DNA from 2 places in the Kitasatospora sp. NPDC004289 genome. Region 2 is predicted to be linked to the other one. Evidence: predicted binding sites of a transcription regulator. Region 2 holds the regulator's gene; the other holds the start of a gene.

Region 1 (4,624 bases), on a different contig from region 2:
CCGTCGGCGGGCCCGTGCCGGGGCCCGAAAAGCACCCGGACCGTCCGCCGAGGTCACGGGCTCCCGGAAGGGTGCGCAGGTGTGGTCCGCGCATCCGTTCCGCTCTGGTCGCAGCGTACGTACACCGCGAGCATCCCGGCAGGTGAACCGGGCACAACCGGCCTGTTGACCGGCCTCGCCCCGGGCCCGGGATGCGGCACGGGGCGATACCTTACCCGCCGAAAATATCGCCCGTAACGGTGCGTATGCCGTTGAAGGGATGGCAGACTCCTGGGCGGGTTCGCTACTGGTCCGTAGGCGTAGGGCTGGTCCGGACCAACGGCGGGCAGGGTTCGAACCGAGCTCACAGCGGATTCACAGGAGGCTCCCAGTACGGGGAAGTACCGTGGGCGTTCTGCGAAGTACCGTGAGCACGACAAGTCACATGGTGGCACGAGTGGACCGGAGGGCGGAATGGCTGATCTCCGGCTCCGGCTGCGCGCCCGGCTGCGGAGCGTGCTCCCCACGCCCCGCCGCAACCCCTTCGCGCTCGGGTACCTCGCGCTGCTGCTCGGCACCACGCTGTTCGCCCGCTTCGGCGATCCGGCGGTCGTCGACCGGCTGCAGGCGTTCTCCAGCTCGGACGCCCACAACCTGCTGGACCACCCCGTCGGCTCCCTGCTGCTGAGCGGGACGTGGGTGGCCGGGCCGGTCTGGATGCCGTACTTCTGGGCCTTCGCCGTCACCGTGGCGCCGCTGGAGCGGCGGGTCGGCGGTCGGCGGGCGGCGGCGGTCTTCGTGGCCGGGCACGTGCTCGCGACGCTGCTCTCGCAGGCGGTGGTGCTGGTGGTCGTCGCGGCCGGGCGGTTGGACGGCGCGGCGCTCGACGGCCTGGACATCGGTGTGAGCTACGGCGTGTTGGCGTCCCTCGGGGCGCTCGCCGGTCTTCTCGCGCTCCCCGGGCGTCTGTGCGCGCTGGGTGCGGCCGGCGCCCTGATCGGTCATCAACTCCTGGACGACGCCGACCTCGTGACCGGTGTCGGCCACCCGGCGGCCCTGCTCGTGGGCGTCGCCCTCTGGCCCTGGCTGCGCCGCACCACCGGCCCGGGGCACCTCGCCCTGCGGCGGCTGGAGCCCTCGGAGGCCTGAGCCCGGGGCCGGCGGACGTGGCTGCGCCACCGGGGGGATGCGAGCGTGGCTGCGCCACCGGGGGCGCGAGGAACTGCGCGCGGGGGAACGGCACCGCCTGCAACTGGCTCGCGTGTCCCGATCTCACGCTGGTCCGCCTTCCGTTCTCGCGCAGTTCCCCGCGCCCCCGGAGGGGTGGCCACTCGCGTTGGGGGCGGCGGAGCGTGCAACTGGCTCGTGTGCCCCGATCTGGCGGTGGGTCGCCTTCCGTTCTCGCGCAGTTCCTCGCGCCCCTGCGGGGGGCGGCCGCTGGCCTCAGGGGAGCTGGTGGTGGCGGGCGAGTTCGGCGAAGACGGGGCCGGTGGCGGCGGAGAGGCGGACGGGGCCGCGGGTGGCGGTGGCGCAGTCGCCGTCGGGGGTCTCCAGGAGGGTGGGTGGGCTCCAGGGGCCGGGGAGGGCGGCGCAGGCGGCCAGCAGGGCGGCGCGGACGTCCGTGGTGTCGAGCCAGGTGGGCCGGACCACGGCGGTGGGTCCGTGCGGGGCGCGGCCGGTGGTGACGGTGGCGTCGGGGGCGAGGGCGTCGACCAGTTCGCGGGCGAGCCGCTCGGCCAGGGCGGTGGCCGACGGGTCGTCGGGGTCCGCGGACCCGACGGTGACCAGCAGCCAGAGCGAGAGGTGGTCGATCAGCTCGCGGACGGCGTCCGCCGTCGTCGCCCCGGCCGGGCCGGGCTGCTCCGGCGCGGCCGGGTCGCGGCCCAGCTCGGCGTAGAGCAGTGGCCGCCCGTCGGCGTCGTCGAGCCGGGCGAAGGGTTCGCCGTCCCAGACCTCCAGGCCGGCCAGGTCGAGGCCGAGCTCGGCGGCCGGCCCCGCCAGGACGGTGCGCAGGGCCTGCTCGGTGGTGCCGCCCGGGTGCGGGGCGGCGAGCAGCAGCCCGTCCGCGTCCTCGGCGAGGGCCCGGTTGCGGAGGGCGGCGGGAAGCCTGCGGGGCTCCGGGAGGTTGACCCGGATGCCGAACTCGGTGGGCTGGATATCCACGTCCGGCACTCTGGCGCACCGCCCCCGCCTGGGGCAATGCCCTGATCGCTCAGAGCGAACAAGCTCCGGGGAACATTGGCGGCTCACCGAACCTTAGTCAGGTCAACTCAACTTCACTGACTGGGGAGAGATCATGGCATCGACGTCCACTCCGCTCACCCTGCCCGTGCTCCCCCTCGACGACGAGGTCGTGCTCCCCGGCATGGTGGTCCCGCTGGACCTGAAGGACTCCGAGGTCCGCGCCGTCGTGGACGCCGCCCGGGCCGCCGTCTCCGGCGGGGCCAAGCCGCAGGTGCTGCTGGTGCCGCGGCTGGACGGCACCTACGCCTCGGTCGGCACGCTGGCCACCGTCGAGCAGGTCGGCCGGCTCTCGGACGGGGACCCGGCGGCGCTGGTCCGCGCGGTCCGACGGGTCCGGATCGGTGCCGGGACGACCGGCCCCGGTGCGGCGCTCTGGGTGGAGACCAGCACCTTCCACGAGTCGGACGCCGGGCTGCCGGTGGCCGGCCGGGCCGCCGAGCTGGTGAAGGAGTACAAGGCGCTCTCCACCCACTGGCTGCGCAAGCGCGGCGCCTGGCAGGTGGTCGACCGGGTCTCGCAGATCGACAAGGTCGGCGAGCTGGCGGACAACATCGGGTACGCCCCCTTCGTCACCGCCGAGCAGAAGCTCAAGGTGCTGCTGGAGTCCGACCAGCTGGCCCGTCTGGAGTACGCGCTGGTCCTGCTCCGCGAGCACCTCGCGGAGGAGGAGGTCAACGACACCATCCGCAAGGACGTCGAGGAGGGCGTGGCCAAGCAGCAGAAGGAGTTCCTGCTGCGCCGTCAGCTGGAGGCGGTCCGCAAGGAGCTCGCCGAGCTGAACGGGGACCCGGCCGACGAGGAGGGCGACTACCGGGCCCGGGTCGAGGCGGCCGAGCTGCCGGAGAAGGTCCGGGAGGCCGCGCTCAAGGAGGTCGACAAGCTGGAGCGCTCCTCCGACCAGTCGCCCGAGGGCTCCTGGATCCGCACCTGGCTGGACACCGTCCTCGAACTGCCGTGGAACGTGCGGACGGAGGACTCCTACGACATCAACGCCGCCCGCGCGGTACTGGACGCGGACCACGCGGGCCTGGCGGACGTGAAGGACCGGATCGTGGAGTACCTGGCCGTGCGCAAGCGGCGCGCGGACCAGGGGTTGGGCCAGATCGGCGGCCGGCGCGGCGGTGCGGTGCTGGCCCTGGTCGGGCCGCCCGGCGTCGGCAAGACCTCGCTCGGCGAGTCGGTCGCCCGGGCCATGGGCCGGGAGTTCGTCCGGGTGGCGCTCGGCGGCGTGCGGGACGAGGCGGAGATCCGCGGGCACCGGCGCACCTACGTCGGCGCGCTGCCCGGCCGGATCGTCCGGGCGATCAAGGAGGCCGGGTCGATGAACCCGGTGGTCCTGCTGGACGAGATCGACAAGGTCGGCTCCGACTACCGGGGCGACCCGGCGGCCGCCCTGCTGGAGGTGCTCGACCCGGCGCAGAACCACACCTTCCGCGACCACTACCTGGAGGTCGAGCTCGACCTCTCCGACGTGGTCTTCCTGGCCACCGCCAACGTGCTGGAGTCCATCCCCGAGCCGCTGCTCGACCGGATGGAGCTGGTCCGCCTGGACGGCTACACCGAGGACGAGAAGGTCACCATCGCCCGCGACCACCTGCTGCCCCGTCAGCTGGAGCGGGCCGGCCTCAGGCCCGAGGACGTGACCGTCGGCGAGGACGCGCTGCGCAAGCTCGCGGGGGAGTACACCCGTGAGGCGGGCGTGCGCACCCTGGAGCGCTCGGTGGCCCGGATCCTGCGGAAAGTCGCGGCCGAAGCCGAGCTTGGGGCGCGAGAGCTCCCCGCCGCCATCGGAGCCGAGGACCTGCGGGCGCTGATCGGCCGGCCGCACCACACCCCGGAGGCGGCCCAGGAGCCGGCCGAGCGGCGCACCGCCGTCCCCGGCGTGTCCACCGGCCTCGCCGTCACCGGCGCCGGCGGCGACGTCCTCTACATCGAGGCCTCGCTTGCCGATCCGGAGACCGGCTCCACCGGCCTCACCCTGACGGGCCAGCTGGGCGACGTGATGAAGGAGTCCGCGCACATCGCGCTCTCCTACCTGCGCTCGCGAGGCGCCGAGCTGGAGCTGCCGGTCACCGGGCTGCGGGAGCGCGGCATCCACCTGCACGTCCCGGCGGGCGCCGTCCCCAAGGACGGCCCGAGCGCCGGCATCACCATGACCACGGCGCTGGCCTCGCTGCTCTCCGGGCGGAGGGTCCGCCCCGAGGTCGCGATGACGGGTGAGGTCTCGCTGACCGGGCGGGTGCTGCCGGTCGGCGGCATCAAGCAGAAGCTGCTGGCGGCCGACCGGGCCGGGATCACCACGGTGATCATCTCCAAGCGGAACGAGCCCGACCTGGACGACCTGCCGGCCGAGGTGCTGGAGCGGCTCACCGTGCACACGGTCTCGGACGTGCGGGAGGTG
Region 2 (4,624 bases):
CGCGGCCGTTCACCGTCCAGGCGTCGCTGTGGTGGGCGCTGTAGACGGCGGCGCCGCTCTTCAGCAGGGTCGAGCGCAGGGTGGTCAGCCGGGTGCGGCTGGCCAGCGTCACCACGCTGTCCGCCGGGCCGGTCAGCCGCATGAGCGGCGCGGCGAGGAACACCCGGGCGCGCCGACCCTCGGGGGTCTGGGTGGCGCGGTTGCGCAGGTAGGGCTCACTCATCTGTCGACTCCGGGGGAATGGCCGACCGGGGAGGCTGGTGCCGGAAGGCGGTTGCGGACGGTGGCTGCTCAGCCGGCGAGCCCGAAGGCTCTGGGTGTTGTTAAACGTGCAATTGAAGGTTCATCGGCAAGTTGTGGTGACCTTGTCGGGACCATCGAGAGCGAACTGATCGTCCAACAGCCGTGACTGTGGCGTCTAGGGTCGCCAGGTGGCATCTGGACGCCTGGCAGAGAGATGACGCACTCGCCCGTCGGCTGGATGGTTGGCACAGACGTACGCCGTGCGGCAATATATGCCCGATTAGTCATTCCATAGTGAATGCTCGAAGAAGCTGAGGAAGGGGTGGGCATATGTCTCGCATGCACCGGTTCGTCCGTAAGGCCGTCCTGTCGCTGGTCGTGAGCACGGCCGCACTGGTCGGCGCGTACCTCGCGGTGTCGAGTGGTCAGGCCGCAGCTCCGGTCGACTCTGCGGCGCGTGTCACCAACGTGACGTCCCTGGAGGACATCGGTTGGTCCTGACCCCTCTGCCCTCCGGGCAGGTGTGGGTGGACGTGGCGCCCGGGCGGGGGACTCGGTCTTCGGGCGAGCGGTAGCCGTCCGGAGCGGCCGGGGACGCCATGGCCGGAGGACGAGGCCCCGTGGGGCTACTCCTCCGAGTGCTCGGAGGCTCGGGCGAGCACGTACCCGAGCTGGAACAGGGAGTCGACGTTGTAGTCCTCCCGCATCTCGGCGATGTGGCGGGCGAGGGTGCGCTCGCTGATGCCCAACCGCTTCGCGATGACGCGGTGGTTGGTGCCGGCGAGGAGCAGGTCGATGATCGTCTGGCGGAGCCTGGACACGACCTGCTGCGGCACGGCCCGGTCCCCGTCGAAATCGAGCGCGCGGCTCCAGCTCGGCTCGAAGACCTCTTCGGCGAGGTAGTTGGCGATGGCCGGCTCGTGGATGAACGCGGCCAGGCTCATGTCGTCCGCCACGGGTATGACGGCGAGCCGCCGGTCTATCACGATCAGCCGGGTGTACGGCTCGTCGAGCGTCCGGTACTGGCCGCCCACCTTGGCGAGCGCCGACACGTAGTCCCTGGTCGGTTGGTGGTACCGGGTGCTGGCGTGGTAGATCGTGCGCATCTGCGTGCCGCGGCCCAGGCTCTCCAGATCACGCTTGATCATCGCGTCCAGGAGCTCGGGGGGCCGGGGCCCGCCGGGCTGCAGCGCGAGGGCCTCCTCCATTCCGGCGGCGCTGTACTGATTCAGCTTCTGATTGATGAGCACTTTCCCTCGGACGTATTCGACCGAGCCCCCGGCCTGGGTCGGGGAGTGGAAGGCCTGGGCCAATTCCTGCAGCTCATTGGGCAGGGAAACGGCGCGGGAGAGCAGATCGAGTGCCTGGCGTTGCCATGTGCTGCTCAATCCCAGGGAAAGCTGGGTCGGGTCGACCGCGATGAAGGTGCCCGGCACGTCGACATCCGCCACCAGAAGGCCGATGTCCACCAGCTCGCGAAGCGGTGCGGCATCCGATTCGCCCGAGCTCTCGGGCAGCTGGCCGTTTTCCGCCACGATCTTCAGATAGAGGGCGCGCGCCTCCTGGGAAAGTGTGGCTGCACCACCTGAAGTGGCACCGAGCTGCGCCCGACCACTCATCTGTGACTCCTCGCCATCGACCCGATCGTGTCCAGCTTCCGTCTGGTCAGGATTTTAGGCGGCAAGTCCAGCGCCTTCGAGGCCGATCGCCGATAGTCCCGTCCCTTGGGCCGACTTGCCGATCAGCACTCTCTCACTACCCGGCGAGCCGTTGGTACCCCTCGGAAGGGAGGGGTACCAACGGCTCCGACGGAACAGGGGCTACCGCTTCGGGCGCCACACCACCAGGGCGCTGGACTGCTGGACCTGCTGGTAGGGGACCAGGTCGCGGCGGTAGGAGGCGTGCACGGCGGCCTCCCGCTGCTGGAGCGCGGCGGCCGCGCCCTCCAGGGCGTCGACCATCTCGCCGACCTTGGCCTGCAGGGCGGCGACCTGGTTCTCCAGCTCGATGATCCGCTTGATGCCGGCCAGGTTGATGCCCTCGTCCTGGGAGAGGCGCTGGACCTCGCGCAGCTGCTGGATGTCCCGCGCCGAGTAGCGGCGGCCGCGGCCGGCGGTGCGGTCGGGGCAGACCAGGCCGAGGCGGTCGTACTGGCGCAGGGTCTGCGGGTGCAGACCGGAGAGCTCGGCCGCGACCGAGATCACGTAGACCGGGGTCTCCTCGGTCAGGACGTAATGAGCCCGGGGGCGGGCGCCGCCGGGCAGGCCTTCGCCGAGGCCGGGGCCGATGGGAGGGGTCGGGCTCATCTGGTCATCACGCTCCCTCTGCCGCCTTGAACAGGGCGGCTCGCGGGTCGTCCGAGGCGGTGGCCTCGCGGTACTGCTCCAGGGCGGCGAGGGCCTCGTCGTCCAGGTGCTTGGGGACCACGACCTCCACGGTGACCAGCAGGTCGCCGCGGGTGCCGTCCTTGCGGGTGGCGCCCTTGCCGCGGGCCCGCAGGGTGAGGCCGTTGGCGCTCCCGGCCGGGAGTTTGAGCTTCACCGAGGGGCCGTTCAGGGTGGGCACCTCGATGGTGCCGCCCAGCGCGGCTTCGGGGAAGGTGACCGGCACGGTGACGGTCAGGTTGTCCGCCTTGCGGCCGAACACCGGGTGGGCGTCCACGTGCACGGTGACGTAGAGGTCGCCGGGCTGGCCGCCCCGCTCGCCCTGGGCTCCCTTGCCCTTGAGCCTGATCCGCTGCGAGTCCTGGACCCCGGCCGGGATGCGCACCTGCATGGTGCGGGCCGAGGAGGCCCGCCCGCTGCCGTGGCAGACCGTGCAGGGGTCGTCGACCAGCATGCCGCGGCCCTTGCAGTCCCGGCAGGGCTCGGAGAGCGCGAAGGCGCCCTGGCCGCGGCTGACGGTGCCCGCGCCGACGCAGGTCGGGCAGACCCGGGGGGTGGTGCCGGCCTTGGCGCCGGTGCCGGAGCAGGCCCGGCAGGCGGCCTGGCTGGTCATCCGCAGCGGCACGGTGGCGCCGTCCACGGCCTCCTCGAAGGCCAGCGTCACCTCGGTCTCGACGTCCGCGCCGCGGCGCGGCTGGGGCTGCCGGGGGCCGCGGTTGAACAGGCCGCCGAAGAGGTCGCCGACCCCGCCCCCGCCGCCGCCCTGCGCCCCGCCGAACAGGTCGCCGAAGTCGAAGCCGCCGCCCTGCGGGCCGCCGGCCCGGAAGCCGCCGCTGCCGAAGAGGCTGCGCGCCTCGTCGTACTCCTTGCGGCGCTTGTCGTCGGAGAGGACGTCGTACGCCTCGGAGATGTCCTTGAACTTCTCCTCGGCCTTGGCGTCACCCTTGTTGGCGTCCGGGTGGAACTCGCGGGCGAGCTTGCGGTACGTCTTCTTGATCTCCGCGGTGGTGGCGTCCTTGGGCACGCCGAGGACCTTGTAGTAGTCCTTCTCCACGTAGTCCTTCGCGCTCATGGCTGCCGCCACCTCCCGTGGCTGTTCCGTACTGGGTCGGTCGGGGATACGGCACTGCGGAGCCGCCCGTCGTCCAGGACGACGGACGACTCCGCAGTGCGTGCCGTGTCAGCTCTCCGAGGCACCGTCGGCCTTGTCGGAGTCCGACGAGTCGGCATCCGCGGCGGCGGTGGTCTGGGTGCCCGGCTGGGGCTCCGCCACGGCCACCATCGCCGGGCGGATGATCCGCTCGCCGATCCGGTAGCCGGGCTGGAGGATCTGCACGCAGGTGTCCTCGGTGACGTCCGAGGAGTAGCTGTGCATCAGCGCCTCGTGCAGCGTCGGGTCGAAGGGCTCGCCCTCCTTGCCGAACTGCTGCAGCCCGAGCTTGGCCACGACCGTCTCCAGGCTGTCGGAGACGGACTTGAACCCGCCGGTGACCTCACCGTGCTCGCGGGCCCGGCCGATGTCGTCCAGCACCGGGATCAGGGCCTCCAGGATGTTGGAGACCGCGATCTCACGGACCGTCAGACGGTCGCGCTCGACCCGCTTGCGGTAGTTCTGGTACTCCGCCTGGAGGCGCTGGAGGTCGCCGGTGCGCTCGGCCAACTCCCGCTTCGCGGTGGCGAGTTCGTCACCACCCGCGACGGCCTCCTCGGCCGCCTTCAGGACGGCCTCCTCGGCGGCGGCGGAGTCGTCGCCGGGCTCGGTGCCCTGCGGCTTCTCCGTCATGCCGACGCACCGCCCTTGGGCTTCTCGTCGTCCACGATCTCGGCGTCGACGACGTCGTCGTCCTTGGCGCCGGCCGCACCGGCGTCACCGGCCGGAGCGGCACCCGCGGCGTCGTTCTGCGCGTACAGCGCGGCGCCGAGCTTCTGGGCGGTGGTGGAGACCTTCTCGGTCGCCTCGCGGATGGCCGCGATGTCCTCGCCCTTGAGGGCTTCCT

The links. The regulator HspR, encoded in region 2, represses chaperone genes until heat shock. The targets are predictions, from matches to a motif close to TTGAGNNNNNNNNNCTCAA.
Region 1: the regulator HspR is predicted to act here: its motif matches at 2,235-2,253, upstream of lon (endopeptidase La).

Annotation. Positions count from the first base shown of each region.
Region 1 covers NZ_JBSGEL010000044.1:57,309-61,932, reverse strand. Annotated here, with positions in the region: gene ACWEPF_RS26565 (rhomboid-like protein) at 454-1,128, shown strand; gene ACWEPF_RS26560 (hypothetical protein) at 1,423-2,142, opposite strand; gene lon (endopeptidase La) at 2,276-4,624, shown strand, end outside.
Region 2 covers NZ_JBSGEL010000002.1:170,762-175,385, reverse strand. Annotated here, with positions in the region: gene ACWEPF_RS02270 (hypothetical protein) at 1-223, opposite strand, end outside; gene ACWEPF_RS02265 (helix-turn-helix domain-containing protein) at 870-1,862, opposite strand; gene ACWEPF_RS02260 (heat shock protein transcriptional repressor HspR) at 2,064-2,549, opposite strand; gene dnaJ (molecular chaperone DnaJ) at 2,557-3,699, opposite strand; gene grpE (nucleotide exchange factor GrpE) at 3,808-4,410, opposite strand; gene dnaK (molecular chaperone DnaK) at 4,407-4,624, opposite strand, start outside.